DNA from 3 places in the Halomonas sp. PA16-9 genome. Region 2 is predicted to be linked to each of the others. Evidence: predicted binding sites of a transcription regulator. Region 2 holds the regulator's gene; each other region holds the start of a gene.
The links. Region 2 encodes PhoB, which activates phosphate uptake and scavenging genes when phosphate is short. Its sites were predicted from a motif close to TGTCATANNNNTGTCANA; they were not measured.
Positions count from the first base shown of each region.

Region 1: the regulator PhoB is predicted to act here: its motif matches at 5,472-5,489, upstream of FDY98_RS03720 (TIGR00153 family protein).
Region 3: the regulator PhoB is predicted to act here: its motif matches at 4,153-4,170, upstream of FDY98_RS19410 (putative 2-aminoethylphosphonate ABC transporter substrate-binding protein).

Region 1 is NZ_CP040451.1:794,081-802,014, forward strand. Features, by position in the region: gene mnmC (bifunctional tRNA (5-methylaminomethyl-2-thiouridine)(34)-methyltransferase MnmD/FAD-dependent 5-carboxymethylaminomethyl-2-thiouridine(34) oxidoreductase MnmC) at 1-349, opposite strand, end outside; gene FDY98_RS03690 (YciI family protein) at 508-807, opposite strand; gene FDY98_RS03695 (PHP domain-containing protein) at 952-1,872, shown strand; partial or broken gene FDY98_RS03700 (L-threonylcarbamoyladenylate synthase) at 1,960-2,582, shown strand; gene FDY98_RS03705 (5'-nucleotidase, lipoprotein e(P4) family) at 2,771-3,547, shown strand; gene FDY98_RS03710 (ion transporter) at 3,613-4,500, opposite strand; partial or broken gene FDY98_RS29265 (CYTH domain-containing protein) at 4,553-5,451, opposite strand; gene FDY98_RS03720 (TIGR00153 family protein) at 5,589-6,269, shown strand; gene FDY98_RS03725 (inorganic phosphate transporter) at 6,280-7,545, shown strand; partial or broken gene argA (amino-acid N-acetyltransferase) at 7,755-7,934, shown strand, end outside.
Region 2 is NZ_CP040451.1:3,394,041-3,401,974, reverse strand. Features, by position in the region: partial or broken gene FDY98_RS15890 (NAD(P)/FAD-dependent oxidoreductase) at 1-922, opposite strand, end outside; gene FDY98_RS15885 (chorismate--pyruvate lyase family protein) at 1,122-1,697, shown strand; gene ubiA (4-hydroxybenzoate octaprenyltransferase) at 1,733-2,623, shown strand; gene phoB (phosphate regulon transcriptional regulator PhoB) at 2,749-3,438, shown strand; gene phoR (phosphate regulon sensor histidine kinase PhoR) at 3,441-4,733, shown strand; gene FDY98_RS15865 (hypothetical protein) at 5,038-5,352, shown strand; gene FDY98_RS15860 (hypothetical protein) at 6,003-6,305, shown strand; gene FDY98_RS15855 (hypothetical protein) at 6,783-7,133, shown strand; gene FDY98_RS15850 (copper chaperone PCu(A)C) at 7,226-7,720, opposite strand; gene cysZ (sulfate transporter CysZ) at 7,808-7,934, opposite strand, start outside.
Region 3 is NZ_CP040452.1:650,698-658,631, forward strand. Features, by position in the region: partial or broken gene FDY98_RS19395 (2-aminoethylphosphonate--pyruvate transaminase) at 1-149, opposite strand, end outside; partial or broken gene FDY98_RS19400 (putative 2-aminoethylphosphonate ABC transporter permease subunit) at 213-1,905, opposite strand; partial or broken gene FDY98_RS19405 (putative 2-aminoethylphosphonate ABC transporter ATP-binding protein) at 1,902-2,977, opposite strand; gene FDY98_RS19410 (putative 2-aminoethylphosphonate ABC transporter substrate-binding protein) at 3,071-4,105, opposite strand; gene FDY98_RS19415 (UTRA domain-containing protein) at 4,222-4,932, opposite strand; gene FDY98_RS19420 (HAD family hydrolase) at 4,925-5,650, opposite strand; gene ltrA (group II intron reverse transcriptase/maturase) at 5,784-7,061, opposite strand; partial or broken gene FDY98_RS19430 (bifunctional diguanylate cyclase/phosphodiesterase) at 7,736-7,934, opposite strand, start outside.

The DNA of each region.
Region 1 (7,934 bases), 920 kb from region 2:
ATGCTTGTTCAAGGGCAACTAGCTCAAGGGGAAACTTCTCTGTGGATAACAGGTGCAGTCGTGCAGAAGAAGGGGCATGTTGTTCAAAACAGGCCCAGGCGCAGAGCATATTGAGCCCGGTGCCAAAGCCGGTTTCGCCAATCACAAAGGGCCGCGCGGCTTCCCAGGCGGCAAAGCGTTCGGGGAGGTGGTTGGCACCCAGAAATACATGTTCGGTCTCTGCGCGCCCATCGCCACGGGTGAAATAGATGTCATCAAACGCTGTTGCGTGGGGGGCTCCCTCGTTCCAGGTAAGGGTTGGCGTCGTTAATGCCGCAAGCGGTGGCAAAGCGTTTGAACGTTGGGTCACGCAGGTATCCGTATTGATGAACAGGTGGTTAAAAAATGATCAATTTGTTAGCGCTGGCGTTATCTCTGGCTTAGCGCAAAGCGTCCGCCGGGTTTGCACAGAGTTTTCCACAGGCTCTGTGAAAAAGCCGACGAACCCTCCATACTTGCCTATTGGCGTCAAGGCATAACTTTCTTGAACGGCTTAACAATTACCTTGGCATACACCCCTGCAATAATGTATGGGTCAGCGTCGGCCCACGCCTTGGCGTCTTCCAGGCTGTCGAATTCCGCTACCACCAAGCTGCCGGAAAAGCCTGCATCGCCAGGATTTTCAGCGTCGATGGCAGGGTGAGGGCCAGCCAGTACCAGGCGGCCTTCATCGCGCAGCGCTTCCAGGCGTGCCAAGTGGTCTGGCCGGGCCGCTAAGCGGCGCTCTAAGCTATTGGGTACATCTTCACTCATAATGGCATACAGCATTTGGGTATAACTCCTTGATAAGACGAGGATGCAAAGTGACCGTTAATTGACCGCACTGGCATAAGCGCGCACCATATCTTACCCATTGCGAAGGGTTCATTCACAGCTGAAAAGCGCATTCTGACAAACTGGCCACACGGCGTCATGCTTATGCCTCGACTTCCCACTACCTTTGATGCCGATCAGCGCTACCCAGTTGATTTGCACATGCACTCAACCGCTTCTGATGGCGCGTTAACGCCCACCGAGCTGGTAACCCTGTGTGCCGAACGCGGGCTGACGCACATGTCGCTCACCGATCACGATACCATGGACGGCATTGAAGAAGCGGGCCGCGCGGCGGAGCAAGCAGGGCTGTGTCTTATCCCCGGCTGTGAGTTATCCACACGCTGGCAGGGCGTCAATATCCATGTGGTGGCGTTGATGCCCGGTGGCATACAGGGGCCAATGGTAGAAGGCCTGATTCAGCAGCGTGAAGCGCGGATACAGCGTGCAGCAGTGATCGCCGAAAGGCTGGAAAAAGTCGGTTTATCCAACGCGCTGGAAAAAGCACGCCTGCACGCCGGCAGCGACCGCCCGCTAGGCCGCCCGGACTTTGCCCGCGCGCTGGTAGCGGAAGGCGTGGTGCCGGACTGGGCCAGCGCCTTCAAGCGCTATTTGGGCAGCGGCAAAAAGGGTGATGTTAAAGCCCACTGGCCGGAAATCAGCGAAGCCGTGAGCTGGATTGTCGATTCCGGCGGTGTGGCCGTGATTGCCCATCCACTGCGCCACGGCTTAACCCGGCGCAAGCGAGGCCTGTTGATGGATACCTTCCAAGCGGCGGGCGGCCAAGCGGTTGAACTGGTCAGCGGCCAGCAGAACCCGGATAGCACCCGCGACCTGGCGCGTCAGCTAGTGGAGCGCGACCTTTACGCTTCTATGGGCAGCGATTTTCACTTCCCCGGCAGTCATGCGGCCCCCGGCAGCATGAGCCTGGTGCCGCGCACGGCGGCGCCCCCCATATGGCAGCATCCCCGGCTGCTGCACCTGCGCGATGCGTCACCCGGCCTGCTGGCGGTCGGTTAAATCACAGCCGGGTCATTGCAAAGCCCGGTCAGTTAAAAGCCAAGTCGGCTATGCTGTATAGGCAGTGCCTACGGACAGGAGTTACCAATGAGCCAATATTTTCAGATTCACCCGGAAAACCCTCAGAAACGCCTCATTGATCAGTCGATTGCGATCATTCGTAAAGGCGGTGTGGTGGCTTACCCACTGATTCGGGCTATGCCCTTGGCTGCCATCTGGGTGAGAAGAAAGCCATTGAGAAGATAAAATGGCTACGTTCACTGGACGATAAACACAACTTCACCCTGGTGTGTTCCGATCTCTCGGAAATTGGCACCTACGCCAAGGTGGATAACGATGTATTTCGGTTGCTGAAAGCCCATACCCCAGGCCCTTATACTTATATTCTGGATGCCACTTCAGAAGTGCCGCGCCTGCTACTGCATCCCAAGCGGCGCTCCATTGGCGTGCGCGTACCGGATCACCGCATTACCCACGCGTTACTGGCCGCATTAGGCGAACCGTTGATGAGCGTAACGTTGATTCCGGTGGGCGATGACCTGCCCATGAACGACCCGGAAGAGATCCGCGAGCGTTTTGGCGCCCACCTGGATGCCATTATCGACGGCGGCGCCTGCCATTTAGACCCCACCAGCGTCATCGACCTGCGCGAACTGCCGCCGAAAATCATCCGTGAAGGGCGCGGCGATATTTCTCCTTTCGTCGTCTAAAAACACTTTTCAGAGCAAATCCCTGCTTTTAGCTCTAATGAGCAGGGAATTTGTCTATTTTTCATTATTTGAATGTTCAATGAAAATAAAATATGATCCTAACGGTTCTTTTCGATAATAAATTGTGATCCTTTAAGGCGAGGAATCGCCTCGTCTTTTTGAGATCGCCTAGCCCAGGAGATCATTCAATGACGAAGCCATTCCCTTCTCGCCTCTGCACCCTTGCTGCTCTAGCCAGCCTCACCGCTTTACCGCTGACCAGCCATGCAAATAGTGATGACGCAGAAATATGTGCCCAGGAAGCTTATGCAATGGGCCTGCGCTATCAACAGCAGTCTGCTGAAGCCGCTGCTCTGCAGCGTCAGGGTTTTGCCCTCGCCACCTACCGGCTTGAGGATCAGATTGAGGCGCATGGTGGCAGCGACGACTTGGCGATCATTACCGACCTGGATGAAACGGTGCTGGATAATAGCGCGCTGTTGGTTCGCGACATGCAGGCGTGCCACGACTACACCACCTGGGACACATGGAAGCATTGGGAGCGTGAAGGCGAACCGCGTTTGATGCCGGGTGCCAAAGCGTTCCTGGATTACGCGGATGAGCAGGGCGTGGCCATTTTTTACGTCTCTGATCGCTACCAGGAGAACGAGGCCGACACTATCGCCACCTTGGAAGCGCTAGAGCTACCCCAAGTCTCTGAACAGAGCGTGATGTTGCTGGGGCCTGCCAAGGCAGAACGCCGCGCGGAAGTGGTGGATAACCACACGCTGGTGATGCAGCTGGGTGATTCCCTTCACGATTTCGCGGGTGACTTCGCGGGCGCCGACCTTGACCAGCAGCATGCGCTTGTTGAAGAGAATGCCGAGCGTTTTGGCAACGATTGGATCGTGTTCCCCAACGCTACCTACGGTGCCTGGAGCGAGGCTGAGTTAGACGCCTGGGAAGCCCCGCATGAAGTGGAGTGATCGGTTAGATAACCACTCCATCCCGCATTAAATAAACGCTGCGCGCCTCGGTTTGGCTATCTGGTTTAGCTGTCATGGGGCGCGTTTTTGTCTGCGTCTTTTTTTCGTGGGTCTTCGCTGTCCTCGTCGAGCCAGGTGCCGCAGCGCAGGCAGTAACGGGCCCGCTTCTCATGGTGGTCGTGACCGCAGCCGGGGCAGGCTTCCTCCGAGTAACGATCCTCGCGTATCGAGCGAATTACCTGAGCGGAGAATACCCCTGTGGGCACGGCGATGATTGAGTAGCCAAGTAGCATCAGAATCATCGTGATTGCTTTGCCTACCGATGTAGCGGGGACAATATCGCCGTAGCCGACCGTTGTCATGCTAACGATAGCCCAGTACATCGACATGGGAATGCTGGTGAAGCCCGCTTCAGGTGATTCAATCGTGTACATCAGGGCCGCGAACAGCGTGATCACCATAAAAATGGCGCTAAAAAACAGCAGTATTTGCCGCATGCTGCGTTTGAGAGCGTCTATGAGCAGGCTAGCTTCGCCGACAAACTCCATCAGGCGCAAAATACGGAAAATGCGCAGCACCCGCAGCAAACGAACAATGACCAACCCATGGGCGCCGGGCACGAGCAGTATTAACCAGGTAGGCAACACGGCAAGCAAGTCGACGATCCCATAAAAACTCTTTAAATAGAGCAAAGGACGTTCCAAGCAGTAGATGCGCAAGGCCAGCTCAAGGGTGAAAAGAAGTGTGAATGTCCACTCAGCTAAGAAAAAAATGTGCCCGTAGTGCGCGGCATAGCTCTCAACGCTACCTAGCAGAATAACCGCGACGCTTAACAAAATCGCTATAATCAAGGCGATATCAAACGCCTTGGCCCCTGGCGTGTCTGACTCGAAAATGACATGAAACAGCCGTGTGCGTAGGCCATCCCCGCCCGGTGTTAAGTGTAAATTCATCGCATCATCCTGAAGTGAGCCTCAATGCCGTTCTAAAAAAGAGTGTTAAACGCTAGCGTAGCGCGGTTTGGTACGCCAAGCGATGGGCGAGCGCTAACGCCGCTTTACCGTAGGCCGCATTGGGCTGGCCGTCCGTATTGAGCGCGCCAGGCAGCGCCTGGGCATAAGCGCGTGCGGTGGCATCCAGTTCGGGGTGTTCGGCGAGGGTGGCCAACGCCTGCTGGGCATCGTTTAGAAAGCTGGCTTGTTGGCTGTCGTGGTAGGCGTCCAGCGCCAGCGTGGCACGGTGCAGCCACTCTGCCGGGGAGTGCGCTTCGGGGAGCGGCCAGTGTTGGGTACTAAGCGCATTGCCACGGGCCGCCTTGCTACTGTCCGAGGGCCGCAGCGCTACCTGTTCAGCAAGGGTTAATGCCAGTGCCCACAGAGCTTCAGGCTCGCCGCCTTTTAATTCGAGCTCTGCTTCGCGAATCGGCGTGCGGTAGCCACCGCTAATAATTTCGCCTTCATCCAATACCAGCTCGACATGACTCTCCTGACCTTGTCCGCCCTCTTTTAGCTGCCAGCTACGCCGTGTGAAGTCGGTGCTGAGTTGGGGGCGAGGGCATCTAGCACACCGCTAAGTTCGCCTTGAAAAGGGGGGAGCTTGGCAATTGAAGCGAGATCCAACTGCGGGCCAGCCACTTGCCACTCCCACTCTTCGCGCTGGGAAAGCCCGCCACCACCTTGGCCAGCGGTTTTCACCGTTTGCAGCACCTGACCATCCACCTGGCGAAGTCGCAGCGCAATATGTGCTTTCGCCAGATCACCCTGAGGGGTATCAAAGTAGGTATTGGTCAGCGATTGTTTACGCACGGCGTGTGAAGCGAGATACGGGTGTTGAGTCAGCGCCGCAGGCCCTGTCGGGGCAAGGGCCAGTTTAAGTTCCACTTCCATGGGGTTTGGGCCTTTCATGACGTTAGCTACCTCGTTATCGTGACATTTAAATGAATATTTGATTACATTTGTGAACTTTTCATGACGGCGGCGGGCGCACTCTTTATACTGGCGCCGCCATTTCCAGGCTCCCCGAAAACAGGCTAAAAGGCATTATGGTTACCTCCAATCCTTTTTCTTCGATGTTTGGCCGCTCGCCATTCCAGCCGTTATTGGCCCATATCGTCAAGACGAATGAGTGTGCCGATCAGCTGTTGCCGTTTTTTGAAGCAACCCTGGTTGATGACTGGGACAAAGCGGCTGAGCTGCGCGAAAACGTCACCCGCCTAGAGCATGACGCCGATACGCTGAAAACAGAACTACGGTTGAACCTGCCCAACACCATGTTTCTTCCGGTGTCGCGCTCCGATCTGCTTGATCTGATCAGCGTGCAGGACAAGATCGCCAACAAGGTGCGTGACATTACCGGCATTATGCTGGGGCGTAAAATGCGCGTGCCGGATGAGCTGGCCGCGCCGATGCGCGACTACATTCGAACCAGCGTTGCCTGCGTGGCGCAAGCGCGTCAAGCGCTAGAAGAGCTCAAGGATCTGCTCGAGTCCGGCTTTGGCAAAAATGTCTCGGATGTGATGCAGAAGATGATCCGTGAGCTGCACACCCTCGAACACCAAGCCGACGACCAACAGATCACCATTCGCCGCCAGCTGTTCAAGCTTGAGAGCCAGCTACCACCAGTGGACGTGATCTTTCTCTACAAGATCATTGAATGGGTTGGCGAACTATCCGACCGCGCCGAGCGCGTGGGTAGCCGTCTGCAGATCCTGACTGCCCGCTAAGGGGACTTTCATGCTGATTATTGCCCAGCACGGTGAAATTTTTATCATCCTGGCCTGTTTGTTTGGCTTTTTCATGGCTTGGGGCGTTGGCGCCAACGACGTGGCCAATGCCATGGGAACCTCGGTGGGGTCGAAAGCGATCACCATCAAACAGGCTATCCTGATTGCGGTCATTTTTGAATTCCTGGGTGCCTGGCTAGCCGGTGGCGAAGTTACCAATACGATCCGTAAAGGTATTATCGACCCCGAACTGCTACAGGACGACCCACAATTGCTGGTCTACGGCATGCTGGCAGCCCTGCTGGCGGCGGGAACATGGCTGCTGGTGGCCTCCATGAAAGGCTGGCCGGTTTCCACGACGCACTCGATTGTCGGCGCGATCGTAGGCTTTGCGGTTGCAGGGCTAGGCCCTGCCACGGTGGACTGGGGTGCGGTAGGCAAGATTGCCGCCAGTTGGGTGGTCTCCCCCTTGTTGGCAGGTACCATCGGTTTCGTGCTGTTTAAATCGGTACACCACCTGATTTTCGAGGACGCCAACCCGTTCACGGCCGCCAAACGCTACGTACCCGGTTATGTGTTTCTGGTGGGCTTCATCGTTTCGATGGTCACGCTGACCAAAGGGTTATCTCATGTGGGGTTGGATCTAACCTTCAATCAGAGCCTGTTGCTGTCGATCCTGCTGGGCCTGGTGATTATGGGCATTGGCCTGATCATGCAGCGGCGTATCAAGTTTGAGCACAATACCAACGACCACTTCGGCTATGCCAACGTTGAGCGTGTGTTCGGCGTGCTGATGATCTTCACCGCCTGTGCCATGGCCTTTGCCCACGGTTCTAACGATGTGGCGAATGCGGTTGGCCCACTGGCGGCAGTCATCAGCGTGGTGCAAACCGGCGGTGAAATTGGCGGCTCTGCACTGGTGCCCTGGTGGGTGCTGGTACTTGGCGGCAGCGGCATCGTGGTGGGTTTGGTCACCTACGGTCATAAAGTCATCGCTACCGTGGGTACCGGGATTACGGAACTGACCCCCAGCCGTGGCTTTGCCGCTACCCTGGCGGCAGCCACGACGGTGGTGCTGGCCTCGGGCACTGGCCTGCCGATTTCCACCACCCACACCCTGGTCGGCGCGATTCTTGGGGTGGGGCTGGCACGCGGCATGGCGGCTTTGAACCTGCGGGTCATCGGCACGATTGCCATGTCGTGGCTGATCACACTACCAGCAGGCGCTGGCCTGGCGATTCTGTTCTTCTTCATGTTTAAAGGTATGTTTGGCTAACGAGAGCAGGCTATTAAATACTTAGTACGCCAACGCTCGAACGTGTTTAAAAGCAGCCAAGTAGTAAAATCACAGCGGCATCTTCATGTTTATCTGCATTAGATCGAGCAGATTTGCATTTGAAGGTGCCGCTGTTTTTCGTGCTCTGGTAAAGTAACTGGAGATTGTTTTTGAGATTGTTTCTTTCACCTGCTGCCGGAGAGCGGCCCTTGGATACGCGCTTCCCCTTTGTTGATTGGTTTCGTAACGCTTCCCCCTACATCAATGCCCACCGGGGGCGAACCTTTGTCATCTTAATTGAAGGCGAAGCCATGGCGTCTGGCCGAGGGGAGCAACTGATTCAGGATTTGGCGCTGCTGCATACCCTGGGTGTGCGACTGGTCGTCGTG
Region 2 (7,934 bases):
GGCCAAGCACCGAAGCTAACCGGCGTGGGCGCGCCTGAAAGGGTTGCCGCCAGCGCCTTAACGCTGGCTTGTAGTGGCTGCACGTACATGGCATTAACACCGTCTACGCAGGCTGCATCGCCTAGGGCGTAGATATTGGGGTGCGATGTACGCAACTGGCGGTCAACGACTATACCGCCAGGTGATACGTTTAAACCAGCCGATTCGGCAAGTGCTGTGCGAGGTGCAAGGCCGGTTGCCATCAACACGAGATCAGCGCTGACAGCGTCGCCGTTATCCAGACGTAATACGATATCTTCGCCGCTTTCGGCCGCTATCGAATCAATCGAACGTGCAAGGTGAAGATGGATACCTGCTTCGCTAAAGGCATCGCCTAGGGCGTTCCCTAAGGGCGGTGGCAGCAAGCGAGGAAGTAGGGTTCCTTCTGGGGCAATGAGGCTGACACGATGGCCGCCAGCGTGGAGGTCGTTGGCAAATTCACAGCCGACCAGCCCCGCGCCAACAATCGCCATCCGTGCAGGGCCATGGCCTAGCGCCGTGTGAAAGCGGCGGTAGTCATCCAGGTCGTTAATGGTAAAGCAGCGTGGGGCTACGCTGGGCTCAATGCTGAAGGGCGCCCGTGGTGCAGCGCCAGTGGCCAGTACCAGTGTGTCGTAGCCGAGCACCATGCCGTCTTCAAGCAGAATTGTTTGGTTATCCACATCCAGTGCGGTTACCTGGGTGTGGATAACCATTTGGGCATTTAGCTCTTCGCCCAGGTCAGTAGCGCTGCGCTGGGCTAATTGTTCGGGCGCGAGGCCCTTGGCGAAGCCGGTGGAGAGCAACGGCTTGCTGTAATCATCGCCGCTGTCAGCGCTCACCAGCGTGATTGAGCGTTGGTCGCCCAATCGGCGCAACGCCGGGCAAGGCCAACCCCTGCCATTCCAGTGCCAATAATCACCAGCGCAGCGTGAGAAGACGTTTTTGTGTTTGGGTGGCGGGCATGCAGACACCAAAAAAGTTGCTAAATAAGATTGCGAAAAAAGAAGCGCTAAACCGAGTCGTTAAAAAAGTTGCTGAAACAAAAGCCTTTCAGTGCCCATGTTACACTAGCCAACCCGTTAATTGCCCTGGAGAACTCGGTGACGGCTGCTGCTTTTCGGCAAACTCCTCTATTTTCCCGCTGGCGCCCGATTGATGCGGCGCGCCCGGCGATGAGTGCTTCCTGGTGGCAGTGGGTTGCCTCCACCGACTCGTTAACCGCCCGCTTAATGGTCGCAGGTGGCGAGAAGCCGTTTCGAGTACGACTGCTGCGCCAGGGGGTTGGTTGGCCGCGCCAGGATGAGGCTCAGGCGCTGGGCATTGGTGCCAAGCGTTACGCCTGGCTGCGGGAAGTGGCGCTGTGCTTAGATGGAACGCCATGGGTGGTGGCGCGCTCGGTCGCCCCGCTCTCACAGGTAAAGGGCCAACGGCTAGAGTGCTTGGGCGAGCGCTCGCTAGGTAGTTGGCTATTTCGCCAGCCGGGTTTAGTGCGTGGGCCATTGGAAGTAACGACGCATCCCCCCCAGTTTGCTAGCGTCAACGGCATACAGGAAGGCTGTGCCTGGGGAAGGCGCTCTGTTTTTTATCACGGCTGTAAGCACGGCAGTCTGTCATTATTAGTGCAAGAGTATTTTTTGACGGCGATGGCGGATGATCTTGGCCTGCCTTCGCGCTAGGCTAGCGCCTGCATCTTATTCTTCGTGAGGTAAGCATGGATCGTTCACTGTTGCGGCCGAAGGGATGGGCTCGCGTGGCAGATTTTTTACAGCTGATGCGCTTGAATCGGCCGATAGGCACATGGCTTTTGATGTGGCCGACGCTGTGGGCATTATGGGTGGCTGCGGAAGGTGTACCAGGGCGAAATGTGCTGCTGATTTTTGTGGCCGGCGTTTATGTGATGCGCGCTGCGGGCTGCGTGGTCAATGACTATGCGGATCGCCACTTCGATGGGCATGTGAAACGCACAAAACAACGTCCGCTAGCGACGGGCCGTATCAGCGAAACCGAAGCTCAACTGCTGTTTATCGCCCTTGTGGCCGCTGCGTTTATTCTGGTATTACTGACCAACTGGTTTACGGTGCTGCTCTCGCTGGGCGGGGTGCTGCTGGCGATTATTTATCCGTTTATGAAGCGCTATACCCACTTTCCTCAGGTGGTGCTGGGCGCGGCTTTTTCCTGGGCAATTCCGATGGCTTTTGGCGCCGTGCTCGGCCACGTGCCGCTGGAAGCATGGCTGCTATTCTGCGCTAATGTGTGCTGGACAGTGGCCTACGATACCCAGTACGCCATGGTCGATCGCGACGACGATTTAAAAATTGGCATTAAATCGACGGCCGTGCTGTTTGGAAATGCGGATCGTTTGATTATCGGCTTACTCCAGCTAGCCACCCTGGGGTTGCTGGCTTGGGTAGGCTGGCGGGTTGGTTTAGGTGGTTTCTTCTGGTTAGGGCTAGCGGCAATGGCAGCGACTTTTCTGCATCAGCAGCGCTTAATTCGCGACCAGGAGCGGGATGCCTGCTTCCAGGCGTTTCTCAATAATCACTGGTCGGGACTGCTGATTTTTGCCGGTATCGCGCTAAGTTGGTGGCCTGCGGCTGGCTGATCGAGGCGATTGTCATGTAATTGTCATCAAGTCATGGTGTTATCGTCACTGACATGTCATTGATCTGTTTATCTTTGAACTGTTTTTCTTTGAACTAGTTTCTTTGAACACCGTGAGGCTCTGGTATGACCGCCAAGACCGTTCTGATTGTCGATGATGAGGCGTCAATTCGCGAGATGATCGCGGTAGCGCTGGAAATGGCTGACTATCGCGTGCTCGAAGCGGATAACGCCCAGGATGCCCATGCCATGGTGGTCGACCACCAACCCGATTTACTGCTGCTGGACTGGATGATGCCCGGCACTAGCGGTATTGAGCTGGCGAGACGCCTAAAACGTGAAGAAACCACCGCTGAAATCCCGATTATTATGCTCACCGCGAAAGGCGAAGAGGATAATAAAATTCAAGGGCTTGAAGCCGGTGCCGATGATTATATCACCAAGCCTTTTTCACCCCGGGAATTGGTGGCACGGCTAAAAGCGGTGCTGCGCCGTGCGACGCCACGTGGCGTTGAAGACCCGATTGAGATTAACGGCCTGCTGCTTGATCCGGTGAGCCACCGGGTAAGTGCCCACGGCAAAGCGCTGGAAATGGGCCCCACCGAGTACCGTTTGCTGCAGTTTTTTATGACTCACCAAGAGCGCGCTTACACACGTAGCCAGCTGCTTGACCAAGTGTGGGGCGGCAATGTTTACGTTGAAGAGCGCACGGTCGATGTGCATATCCGCCGCTTGCGTAAAGCGCTGGGTGACGTGCATCAAAACCTGATCCAAACGGTTCGGGGTACCGGTTACCGTTTCTCTGCACGGGTGTAAATGTGCGTTTATGGAGTCGTGAGCTGTGGCGAATAGCGTGGCTGGCCACGCTGGGCACTTGCTTGGGCTGGCTGTTGGGCTCGGCTGGGCTGGGGCTCGCAGCAGGGCTTGCGGGATGCCTGTTTTACCACTTACGACAGTTACGCGAACTCTATTTGTGGCTCACCCTCCACCCTAACGATGAACCGCCTGCCGCTCGCGGGATGTGGGGCGAGCTATTCGATCGTTTATACCGCTATCAAAAAAGTCAGCGCATCACCCAAAGCCGTCTGCGGGCTACTTTGGCACGTATTCAAGAGTCGTCTGAAGCAATGCGTGATAGCGTGGTCATGCTTGATCGCCACGGTGATTTGGAGTGGTGGAACAGCGCCGCCACCGCCATGCTGGGGCTACAAACCGCCCATGATCGTGGTCAACACATTACCAACCTACTGCGCGACCCGGGCTTTATCAGCTATTTTAATGCGCGTAACTACAGTGAGCCGTTAACGCTCACCTCACCGATTGATGAACGGCGAATCCTGCAGTATCAAATTACCCTCTACGGTGACGACGAACGCTTAGTGATGGCTCGCGATATCACCCGCTTGCATCGTCTTGAGCAGATGCGGCGCGACTTTGTCGCCAACGTTTCCCATGAGTTACGTACGCCGCTGACCGTTCTCTCCGGCTATTTGGAAACCTACAGTGATATCTCCGACCAGCTTCCGCCGCGCTTGGGACGTAGTATTCAGCAAATGCAGGAACAGACCCAGCGGATGCAGAATCTGGTCAACGATTTATTGCTGCTCTCGCGTTTGGAAATTGACCAGGGCGGCCAAGATCATCATCCACTGCCACTCGAGCCTTTACTGCAAAGCGTTTGTGATGATGCGCTGGCCCTATCGCATCAACGTCATACCATTACCGTCGCCCTTGAGAGCGATGCCCGACTGTTAGGCAGTGAACAGGAGATTCGCAGCGCCGTCTCTAACCTTGCCTTTAATGCGGTTCGCTACACGCCTGCTGGCAGCCAAATCACCCTGCGCTGGAAAGCTAGCGCTACTGGTGGCGGCTATATCGATGTGGAAGATAACGGTGAAGGGATTGATCCCGTTCATATTCCCCGACTAACAGAACGCTTTTACCGGGTTGATAAGGGGCGCAGCACTGCGACTGGCGGCACAGGTTTAGGCTTGGCGATCGTTAAGCACGTGCTGTTGCGCCACGATGCGCAACTACAAATTGAGTCCCTTCCCGGCAAGGGTGCGTTGTTTCGCTGCGCCCTTCCCCCCCTCGCGTCTTGTTTAATTTAGCAAGTCATTCCATCGCATAATATTTGTAACAATGTGCAATATTGGCATGCAAGGTTGGTAAAGCTTTACCCATGTGCCATTTTTACACAGCTCAAAGCGTTGTGGTGACTCAGTTGATGCCTTTTTGGCATAACTTATTTTTAAGTAAGAGTTTGATTTTGTTGTTTTTATTTATATTCTTCAGTTTTTTGGCATGCCTTCTGCAGAGTACAGATTGAAGGAAGATGACCGCAGGAATTGCTGGCTTCTCAGTAAGCCTTTCTTTCTTCATTAAGCGGTACTAAACAGCGATCGGAGGTAGGATATGACGTCCAAGGATTTTCTCAAGAAAGCTGGCATTTTAGGTGTATCTTTTGGTCTGATGGCAAGCCCATTAGCTTTTGCACAAACTGATGAAAATTCGGCGATTGACGAAAACCAAGGTATTACCGCTGACGAGCAACCGATGGATTCCCAAGGTACCGGTAGTTCAACTGGCAGTGATACAACAGACATGACTGACGATTTAACCCATGACGAAGGTGATGGTGCCAGCGACATGGATCCGCAATCAAGCAGTCACTCAGACGATGCTGAGTATGACAAGGATGAGCTTGTAGAAGAAAATGGCGGTAGCTAATTATCTATGACCTTTTAGATATCATTAAAAGCTTTTCAGAGAATGAATAAGCGATTAACAGGATGTTACAAAAGCAAGAATGCTTTTAAGATTCACGGATGAATCAGTAGGCAATCAGAACACTAGTCAGGGTTAATTCCAAGGTTGGAGCCCCGCACAAGGAGTGGAAGCTAGCGTTAGTTATTACCTATAGCCAATTCTGATATCGGGCCCCGCAATGCGGGGCCTAATTTTTGCTGCCTACTTTTTATCTCGCTTATTCCCCCGCTACTTTCTCCCCTATCTTTTCCGCCGATCTTTCTTTGCGCCTCTCTATCCAATGCCATGTTTTGTTTTTTATGAATTGATGCCGTAGCGCTTTGTTGGCATCGAGCCTTTTATTTTGCTGAGTGTGTCATAAAGGCACAGACAGTTTTGCGCATGTGTCATTAGTGCACATGTAATTAGCGTGCTTTTGTTTTTAGCGGCGTATAATTGTGCGCAATGTATTTATTTTAAATTATTGATTTATATAAGTATTTTATTTTTATAAGAGAGTTGGCATTACATATGCTCTCTAGAGGTAGTGAAGCTAGCCGCAGTGAGATCTGGCCAGAGAGCCCTTCTCACTTCACTTCAGCGGTATCAAACGGTCACCAGGAGTAAATAGTATGTTTAACGATTTTGTTAAAAAAGCAGCCGTCGTAGGTCTCTCTTTTGGTTTGCTGGCAAGCCCGCTTGCCTTTGCCCATATGTCCATCGAAGCAAATCAAGATTTGACCGTTGACGATGAGCCTATTCAAGCTCAATCACATCATACCTCGGGTCAGGCTAAATTTAGCCCCTCTGATTTGATGTATGACGAAGGCGACCGCCCTCGAGTCATCAAGGCAGAGTCGCATCACACTAGCGCTCAAGCGGAGTACACAGCAAAAGATTTGACCCAAGACGTAGGTGATGGAAACGTTTGGTAACAAAAATTTGCAATTCTGAAGAAATATATTACGATTAACACGTGAGCTAAACACGCGAAAGCGTGTCACACCGATACGGATGCATATCGATTCAAGGAATGAATCAAACGACAATCAGAGCGTTGGTCAGGGTTAAATTCCAAGGTTGGAGCAGCCCCGCAAAAGGAAAGGAAGCTAGCGCTAGTCATTGTCAAAGTCTTGTGTCCTTAGACCCTGCTGATGCGGGGTCTGATTTTTTGTGGCATCCAACACCTCTCCCACACTATTCTTGTTTTAGTTTAAGGTACGGCTTTCTAGCGGAGCCTAATTTCATTGCGTCGCTATTTATACACTGCCCATCATCAGCCTGCCGGTGGGTTATGTCTCAGGCATCCGGTCTCACAATCATTTTGACCGTAAAGGGTGAGCTAACTTTTTTGACGCCTAATATGCAACGCAAAGCGTAATAGCCGTTCTAATCATCGATGAACGGAATCCATGGATAATGAGGAGAACATCTTGCTGTTAAAAGAAATGAGCCAAAAAGTCGCCATAGTAGGTATTGCTTTTGGTTTGGTCGCGAGCCCCATGGCGATGGCGCACTCATCTATTGAACTGAACCAAGACCGCACCGCTGGTCAGGATGTCATTAACAAACCTGAGTCGCATGCAGCTTCCAAACCATCTCATGTCTCTGCGGGCGACTTGAACCGTGACGAAGCTGATAGCTTGGACTTTTCGCCTTCCAGTAGCCGTCCTTCTACGGCTGAAAAAGGGCCTACTTCTCGCCAAGAGGGTTACACTCCTGGAGAACTCAACCGGGATGAAGGTGATAGCACCGACTGGTAAATAATAGGATAAGTGTAACTGCTAATGTAAGCGTTACTCGCTAAAAACCCCGCTTTGGTGGGGTTTTTGCTATGTGTTAAAAGCCAACGACATCAGTGGTGATGCCCATCAGCAGCTTCGCTACCGTCTTGGGCGCTCTGTATCCAGACCTCGATGTCTACGTCACCTTGTTCAGCGAAGGTGAGCGTGAGGGGAAACCGCTCACCCTCCTTCAGCGGCTCGGTTAAGCCAATCAGCATTAAGTGAAAGCCGCCACCAGGGCGCATGGTATAAGTCTCCCCTGCCTCGACACGAATCTCGTCCACATGCCGCATCTGCATCATATCGCCGTCCATTTGCATATCGTGCAGCTCAACGTTGCTGCTCGCAGAACTGCTCGCGCCAACCAGAGTGACGGGGCCTGAAACGGCGGTGATATCAAGGTAGGCGGCACCGTTTACCGCACCCGGTGGGGTTGGGGTAGCGAAGGGGTGCGCAATGCGAAGAGTCTCTGTTTTTACGTCGTGGGCTAACGCCATAGATGTCATCGAAATAGACATAGCGCCAATCAAGAGTACGCCACCCAGCCAAGCCATCGGTTTTATCATGCGGTGATTCCTTTGTTGTTGATTGAGCCCAGGATAGACGAACAAAACATAAAGGTAGCAAAGTGACGTAGCCTGGGTAATAGGCGCCTACTGCGGTGTAATGCCACGTGCATCGCCACGTTTGTCGCTACGTACGTCTCTATAGTGGTCGTCCCACAGCAGTACGGCACCCGCAACGGCGCCGGGAATCAAAAACAGGTTGGCCAGCGGAATC
Region 3 (7,934 bases), on a different replicon from region 2:
GTGCGAATGCCGGCAGTCACTTGGTTAAAGTCGTCATCCCAGGAGCCCCAATCACGCATCATGGCGGCTTTGGTCGCATGGGAAGTAGTCAGCGGCCCGGGGGTTAGTAAATAGGGGTCTTTTATGTCCTTGCTCACGTTATCGGTCATTTTGGTATATACCAGATTTTTAAAACACTTTAATAGTAAGCACAGCGGCTGTCTAGGTGTCAGCTAGCACGCATGGCGCCAGCGCTGGGCGTTATTTAATAAAACATGGGTGAGTGCGGTGTGGAGCAGCTTCACCACCAGCGAGGTAAGGAAAATCAGCACCGCCATAGCCGCAGCGCTGGCGAAGTAGCCCGCTTCATCCAGGTGCAGCACCGCCACCGAGGCCAGCCGCGTGTCACTGTTATAGAGAACACAACTGCCGATACCGTGGTCATCGCATTGACGAACAGGTAAACCGATATATCCAGTACCGCGGGCAGCGACACCGGCAGCGTTACCCGGCAGAAGGTTGTCCAAAACGGTACTTTCAGTGAGGCCCCGACGGCTTCAAACTCAGGGTCGAGCTGTTTAAGCGCGGTTACCGAGGTGAGGTGACACACCGTATAAAAGTGCACCAACGTGTTGAGCACCAGAATCATCAAAGTGCCGTACAGCCAGTTAAACGGGTTGCCCGCCTGATTGAAAAAGAAGATATAGGCAAGCCCCAGCACCATGCCAGGCACCGCCATGGGCAGCATGGCCATAAAGTGCAGCCCTTGGCGCAGCGGGCGAAAGCCTTCACTCTTTTCGATTAGCCAGGCGTTAAAGAAGATCACTAACGTGCCCACCAAGGCCACGCTAAACGCTAACTTGAGCGAGTTAAACCACGCCCCCCAACCACCATCGGCCATGCCTTGGAAGGTATAATGCTCAAAGGTTATCGATAAGTTGTAGGGCCAGAACTGCACCAGCGACGCATACACCGCTGTGCCGATCACCAGCACAATGGCCCCCGCCACCGCGTAGCACAGCAGTGTAAATATCCAATCCCGCAGCGGGCTGGGGCTAGGCTGCCACGGCACGGCCCGTGCCGAGAGTTGCGCCACTTGGCGCCGCTGTATCCAGCGGTCAACGATAAACGAGAGCACCGCGGGCAGCAGCAGAATCACGCTGACTACCGCGCCCATCTGAAAGTTCTGCTGCCCTACCACTTGGCGGTAGACGTCGGTGGCCAATACGCTGAACTGACCACCGATAATTTTAGGCACGCCGAAGTCAGTAATCGCCAGGGTAAACACCACAAACAGGCAGGAAATCAGCCCGTAGCGCACGCCGGGCAAGGTAATAGTCAAAAATGTACGCCACTTAGGGGTTCCCAGCGCTTCAGCCGCTTCGTAGAGCCGCGCGTCGCTGTTGGTCAGCGCGGTGGTCAGCAGCATTAGCGCGTGGGAAATATCCAGAAACTCATGCCCATGACAATGCCGATGGGTCCATAAACCGATTGGCCGGCCAGTAAATCGCGCAGAAATCCCTGATTGCCAAACAGATAGACCAGGCTAATCGCGGGCAGCAGCGATGGCGCCAAAATGGGCAGAATCGCCAACATGCGAAACAGCCGCTTGCCCGGCATGCAGGTACGGGTAATCCCGTAGGCGCATAGAAACGCTAATCCGACCACCACACCGGTGGTCATCAACGCCACCCGCAACGAGTTGGCAATCGAATTGACCAGCGCCGGGGTTTGAAAATAGTGCGCGAAGTTAGCCAGGCCGATAAAGTCGCCGGCGCGGTCTTGCAGGCTCTTGATCAGCATGGTCACGAGTGGGAACAGCAGCCCCACCACCAGCAATGCAACGCCAGCGAGTAACGCCAACAAGCGGATCAGCGACTCTAGCGACGGCTTGGTCGCCGATTTTACAAAGCTCTCGGCGATCATTGCTGGCTGCTCCCGGCGGGATAAAGACGGGCGGCTTCGGCGGGCAGGTGAATGCCTAGAACCTGCCCCTGGTAAAGGTTTAAGTCGGTACTATCGCGGCTAGGCACATCGGCAATTAGCGTTTGGTCAACGTCCGTTAGGCGCAAAGTGACCCTCTGAAAGGGACCTAAAAACTCGATGCCGATCACCTCACCGTTCAGCGCTCCCGCTTGACGGCTAAGTGCCACTGCTTCGGGCCGAATAGCCAGTTGGGCGGCTTGACCCACTTTTAAGGTATGCGATAGGCAGGCGCAGGGCATGGTACCCAGCAGCGCTTGGTTATCGCCCTGAGCGGTCACTTCCAGGAAGTTCATGCTGCCGATAAACGAGGCCACAAAGGCGCTGGCAGGCTGATGGTAGATCTCCGCCGGGGTACCCACTTGCTCGATCACGCCGTGGTTCATCACCACGATGCGGTCGGCCATGGTCAGCGCCTCTTCCTGGTCGTGGGTCACCATGATGGTGGTCACCCCGAGGCGCGCCTGCAGGGCTTTAATCTGGCTGCGCAGGTGGCCCCGCACCCGGGCGTCCAACGCCGAAAGCGGCTCGTCCAGCAGCAGCAGGCCAGGCTCGGTGGCCAATGCCCGCGCCAGCGCCACGCGCTGTTGCTGCCCGCCGGAAAGCGCCGCCGGGTACTTGTTTTCGCTGCCCGTCAAGTTCACCAGCGCGAGCAGCTCACCCACCCGTGCTTGGATGCGTGACCGCTCTACCCGCCGGTTGCGCAACCCATAGGCCACGTTGTTGAACACCGTGAGGTTGGGAAACAGCGCATAGGACTGGAACACAATGCCGAAATCCCGCGCCTGGGTGGGCAGCGTGGAGATATCCTTGTCACGCTGAATAAGCGTGCCCGTCGTTTGCTGGGTCAGCCCTGCAATCGTGCGTAACAGGGTGGTTTTGCCGCATCCGGAGGGGCCAAAAAGCAGACAAATTCGCCCTCGTTTATGGTTAGGGAAATACCATCCAGCGCGGTAAAACTACCAAAACGCTTAGTGACTGCTTCAATGGTTAAATGGGGAGTAGTGGGAGTCATCACCGTTGGTGTGTCGGCCGCCAGCAGCGATGTCATTGTCGTGTGCATAACCTCTCCAAGCCCCGGCAAACCGGCCGGGCAACTGATCGCGGCTTATTGTTCGGTTTTACCATCGTAGCGACGCTGCCATTCGGCTAGCACGCGTTCACGATTGACGGCAGCCCACTGGAAATCGGCGTCGATCATTCGATCAGTAATATCGGAAGGGTAGTTTTCAATCGGCTGTGCCACACCTGGGTAAGCCACCACCGCATAGCCTTCGTTATACAGTTCGTTGGCTTCACGGGAGATTGCCCAATCCATCAGCGTTTGCGCGGCTTCCTGCTTGTCGGTACCGGCCACAATAGCGGCGGCTTCCATATCCCAGCCCAGCCCTTCTTCAGGGAAGATAACTTCAATAGGCGCACCCTGGGATTTCAAGCGCGCACCGCGGAAGGCAAATGACACACCCACTACGGTTTCACCGGTAGCCGCCAGGCTACAAGGGGCGGAGCCCGAATGGGTGTAACGGGCAATGTTGTTATGTAGGCGATCCATATAATCCCAACCCTGATCCTCTTCCCATAGCTGCAGCCAGCTGGCTACATCCAGGTAGCCGGTACCCGACGAGTTGGGGTTAGGCATGATCACATGGCCTTCAAACTCAGGCTGGGTAAGGTCTTCCCAAGAGGTCGGCATCGGCACGCCCTGGCGCTCGCCCTCAATGGTGTTGTAGCAAATAGCAGCGACCCAGGCGTCCATACCCACCCAAGCCGGGTCTTCACCATCACGATAGGCCACATCGACAAATTTGGGGTCGAGATTCTCAACGCCAGCGGGAGCGTAGCGCTCCAGCATGCCCTCCTCTTCCAACACCAGCAGGCTGGTAGCGGCCAGGCCCCAGATCACGTCAGCCTGGGGATTGTCTTTCTCGGCCAGCAGGCGGGCGGTAATCACGCCGGTGGAGTCGCGCACCCAGTTAATCTCGATATCCGGGTGGGCCGCGTTGAAGCGTTCAGCATATTTTTGCAGGTCGTCCGACTCAACGGCGGTATACACCGTTAATTCAGTTGCTTGGGCGTTGGAAGCAAGCGCAACAGCAGCACCTGCTAACAACGTTGAAGGGAATAAACGGCGTGGCATCATCATGATAGTCTCCCGGCTGATTGGTATAGACCAGAAGTTTGCAGGCGTTAAATGACACTGCGATGACGCTTGTTTGACCGTTTTTTTAACTGGTGATGACCGCGGCTAGGTCGTTTCCGCTAGCGCTGACCGGATAGCTCCACGCTGATACACAGCGAATCGTGCAGCCAGTGCTCTTCATCAAACTCAATAGGGCGCTGCTGGTCGTCTAAAATGGCACGGTTAATATTTAACCCGGCAGTGCCGGGTGCAACGAATAGCTCTTCGGCATCCATTGGCGAAAGCGCTTCTGAGACCATGCGAATAGAGCGATTGGCCAGGTAGTGCCCCCAGCGCTCGCGCAACAGCCCCCAAAGCGATTGCCCACTATAGATATCTAGCAACTCTGGGGCACGCTCGGGCACCACCCACAGCGACTCCACCAGCACCGCGCGGTCATCCACGTAGCGGCGGCGGCGAATATGCTGAAACGGCTGGTCATCCGGCAAATTCAGTGCCCGCGCGGCAGGCAGATGGGCACGGGTTTCCAGCTTCAATACTGCCGTGCGTGGCTGCCGCCCCTGTGCACGTACATAGTCGTTAAAGCCCGCGTCACGGGTGGGGTCGTAAACTAAACGGGCAGGAGAAATAAACCAGCCGCGCCGGTTGCTGCGGTGGATTAAGCCCTCCATTTCCAACTGTGAAAGCGCTTGGCGCAGGGTCACACGAGTGGTGGCAAAACGCTCGGCCAATGACCGCTCTGCGGGAAGCTTGCCTTCCCACAGGGCAGCATTTTGGTCGATCAAGGTACGAAGCTGTTCGGTTAACTTTAGATAGTAGGCATCAGACATGCGCCGATTTTCCTGGCAGAGCATTAGGTGACGAAGCGCTTGAGGGCGCCCGCCAGTCTAAGCGCCGCCAACCTTCAACGCTAGCCACCTCAGCGAGCACTGGATCGGGATTGACCGCTACAGGGCAATCCACGTACTGCAACAGCGGGAGGTCGTTGCGGGAGTCTGAGTAGAAAGTAGTGTGGCTAGGGGTGAACTGCTGCTCGGCCAACCACTGTTTTAAGCGCAGCACCTTACCGCCACGATAAGAAAAAATACCCTCGCTGCCGCCGGTATAGCGCGCGTCTTCATTGATGCCGTGCTCCACGCTTAGCTCTACCGCCAGCACGTGTTCAATACCCAGAGTGGTCGCTATCGGCTCGACCAGATGCCGTGACGAGGCGGAAATCAGTACCAGGGTATCGCCTGCCTGGCGGTGCGCTTCCAGACAGGCCCAAGCTTGTTCAAAAATACGCGGTTGCAGGTGCGTGGCAACAAAGCGCTCGACCTCTTTTTGCACATCTCTCACTCTGCGCCCTCGCAGCGGTGCTAGGGTCATGGCCAAATACTCTTCAAGCTTTAGCTTCCCCGCGTGATAGGCCTGGTGCATTTTCTCCGCCCGCGCCATAAACGCTTCGGCATCGCTGATCCAGCCTTGCTCTATCATCCATAAATTCCAGCGGTCGCTGCAGTCTCCGTCCAGGAGGGTGTCGTCAAGATCAAACAGGGCCAGGCGCATGGGAGCACTCCTTTCATCGCGGGTTGGCGGCGCGTAGGGTATGGTCGGGTAGACCGGGCGATTGCTCGTCCCGGCCCCCCTCAGATCCGGACGTGCGCGATTGACGCATCCGGCTCCTCAACCATCAGTTTCGCTACCAGGTAAAACGGTGAATGATCCTGGCGCACGGTAACGGGAGAATCGACAGCAGCTGCGCTGCCTTTTCCCACGAGAACCATCCCTTCTGCGAGCGCCTCCGGAGCCACTTGATCCAGATACGCCGGACCGCGTTGACGAAGCGCTGCAGAGCTTCGATGTTGTTCGTGATCCCGTAGTACGCGTAATGCCCAGTGACCTTCCGACAGAGTTGACGGTGCTGTTCTCGCAGCGGCCGGTGACGGTTGGCTCGGCACCATAGCGAGATTCGCTTGAGGCCGCGCTTGTACCGATCCTTGGCCGTTTTCTGCTTGATGATCAGGCGACCGCGTCTGGACCTGCCCCAGTAGAAGGTGAAGCCCAGGAAGTCGAAGGTCTCGGCACGCCGCTCCCGATGCGGTCGGAACCGCACCAGCCGAGTCTTGGTCGGGTGCAGAGTGAGGCCGAAGCGCGCGAAGCGCTTGGGTAGCACTTCCAGCACCTTGCGGGCATCGGCTTCATTGCTGAATGCCAGGATGGCGTCATCGGCGAACCTCACCGAGAACGCTCGTCCTCGCAGACGCGGCTTGACGTCCTTCTCAAACCACTCGTCCAGCACATAGTGGAGGTAGACATTCGCCAACAAGGGGGAAATCACCCCGCCCTGCGGGCTACCGATCTCTCCCTTCTGCCACTGCCCGGCCTCCAATACCCCGGCCTTGAGCCACTTGCCGATCAGGCGGAGGATCACCCCGTCCTTCACTCGTTGCTGCAGAAACGCTCGCAGGTGCTGATGGTCGATCGTGTCGAAGAAGGCCCTGATGTCCAGGTCGATGACCCAGGCGCCTCCCATCGACATCAGACTGTTCCTCACCGTCTCGACAGCCTGGTGTGCCGAGCGTCCCGGCCGGAAGCCGTACGAGCCGTCCAGAAAGTCATGCTCGTAGAGCGGCTCCAGCAGGGCCACCACGGCACGCTGCAGGACCTTGTCTTCGAAGGTGGGGATACCGATCGGCCGTGTGGTGCGCCCATCTCCCTTGGGGATATGGACACGCCGTACCGGCGGCGCTCGGTAGCGGCCGCTCTTGGCCGCTTCCAGCAGTCGCTGGACGTTGGCCTCGAAGCCGCGCGCGAAGTCGTCCGCCGTCTGGCCATCGATCCCGACGGCGCCATCCCGGCGCGTCATCAGGTAGGCCGTCTTCAGCCACTGGGCGTCAATGTAGTGCGCCAGTGACGTGAAGGCACGCTGCGGGAAGCGCTCTGCCAGCGCTGCTATCCGCACTTGTTTCGTGGACATGACCTCAGGTTCCTGTGCACCTGTCATGTTGCCCTCGTGCAGTTCTGATGATTGGTCGCCCCTTCCCTCCAACGGGTCCCGTCGAGTCGGTTCCCCGCCTTCTTCGGTACTATGAGCAACTCCGACTCCCGCCCTTCCCTCCGGCTGGCTCCTTATGGTCGCCTGGCCGTACCCCCTAAGTGCCTGCTGTTTGCTTCCGCTACCGTCAGGCACCACAGCACCGGACCGGGAGCTTTCGAGACAGGCAGCCCCGCGCCTGATTCATTACCTCTCAGGGGAGAAAGGCGGGCCTCCCAGGTTCCTGGGAAACCCCTGTGTGGACATGCCCTGCTCTTCGACCCCGGCGGCCCTTCCCTGCCAAGCCGTACGGCAGGATCATGTTGCCTTCCATCAATTGAAGGATGTCGGCGACCACAAAGATCAACATTTCGAGGCTCAATCACACGGCCTATCCACTCGCTGTGTACGCTTCGCAGTGGCGGTTACCCGACACCACGCAACACTCGCTACCGGCTGGTGGCTAGCCTTGGCCGGGTGGGACTTGCACCCACTGGGTTTCAATTCATCCTTTCCACCTCCTCGGTTTCCCGGATGACCAGGCTTTGCCTGGCGCACCCAAAGGTGATGACAGGACGATGACGCTAATAGAAGACGACGATGAGCAAACTAGAAGACTAAGTAGTTAACCACTGCGTCGCAAACTCATCGGCAGGCAGCGGGCGGCCAAACCAGTACCCTTGTGCCTCATTGCAACCCATTGCGGCAAGCAAATTCGCTTGGTCGCGCGTTTCAACGCCTTCCGCCACGGTTTTCATCTCTAGCGCTTTTGCCATGGCGATGATGGCCTGAACAATGGTGCGGTCATTTTTGTTT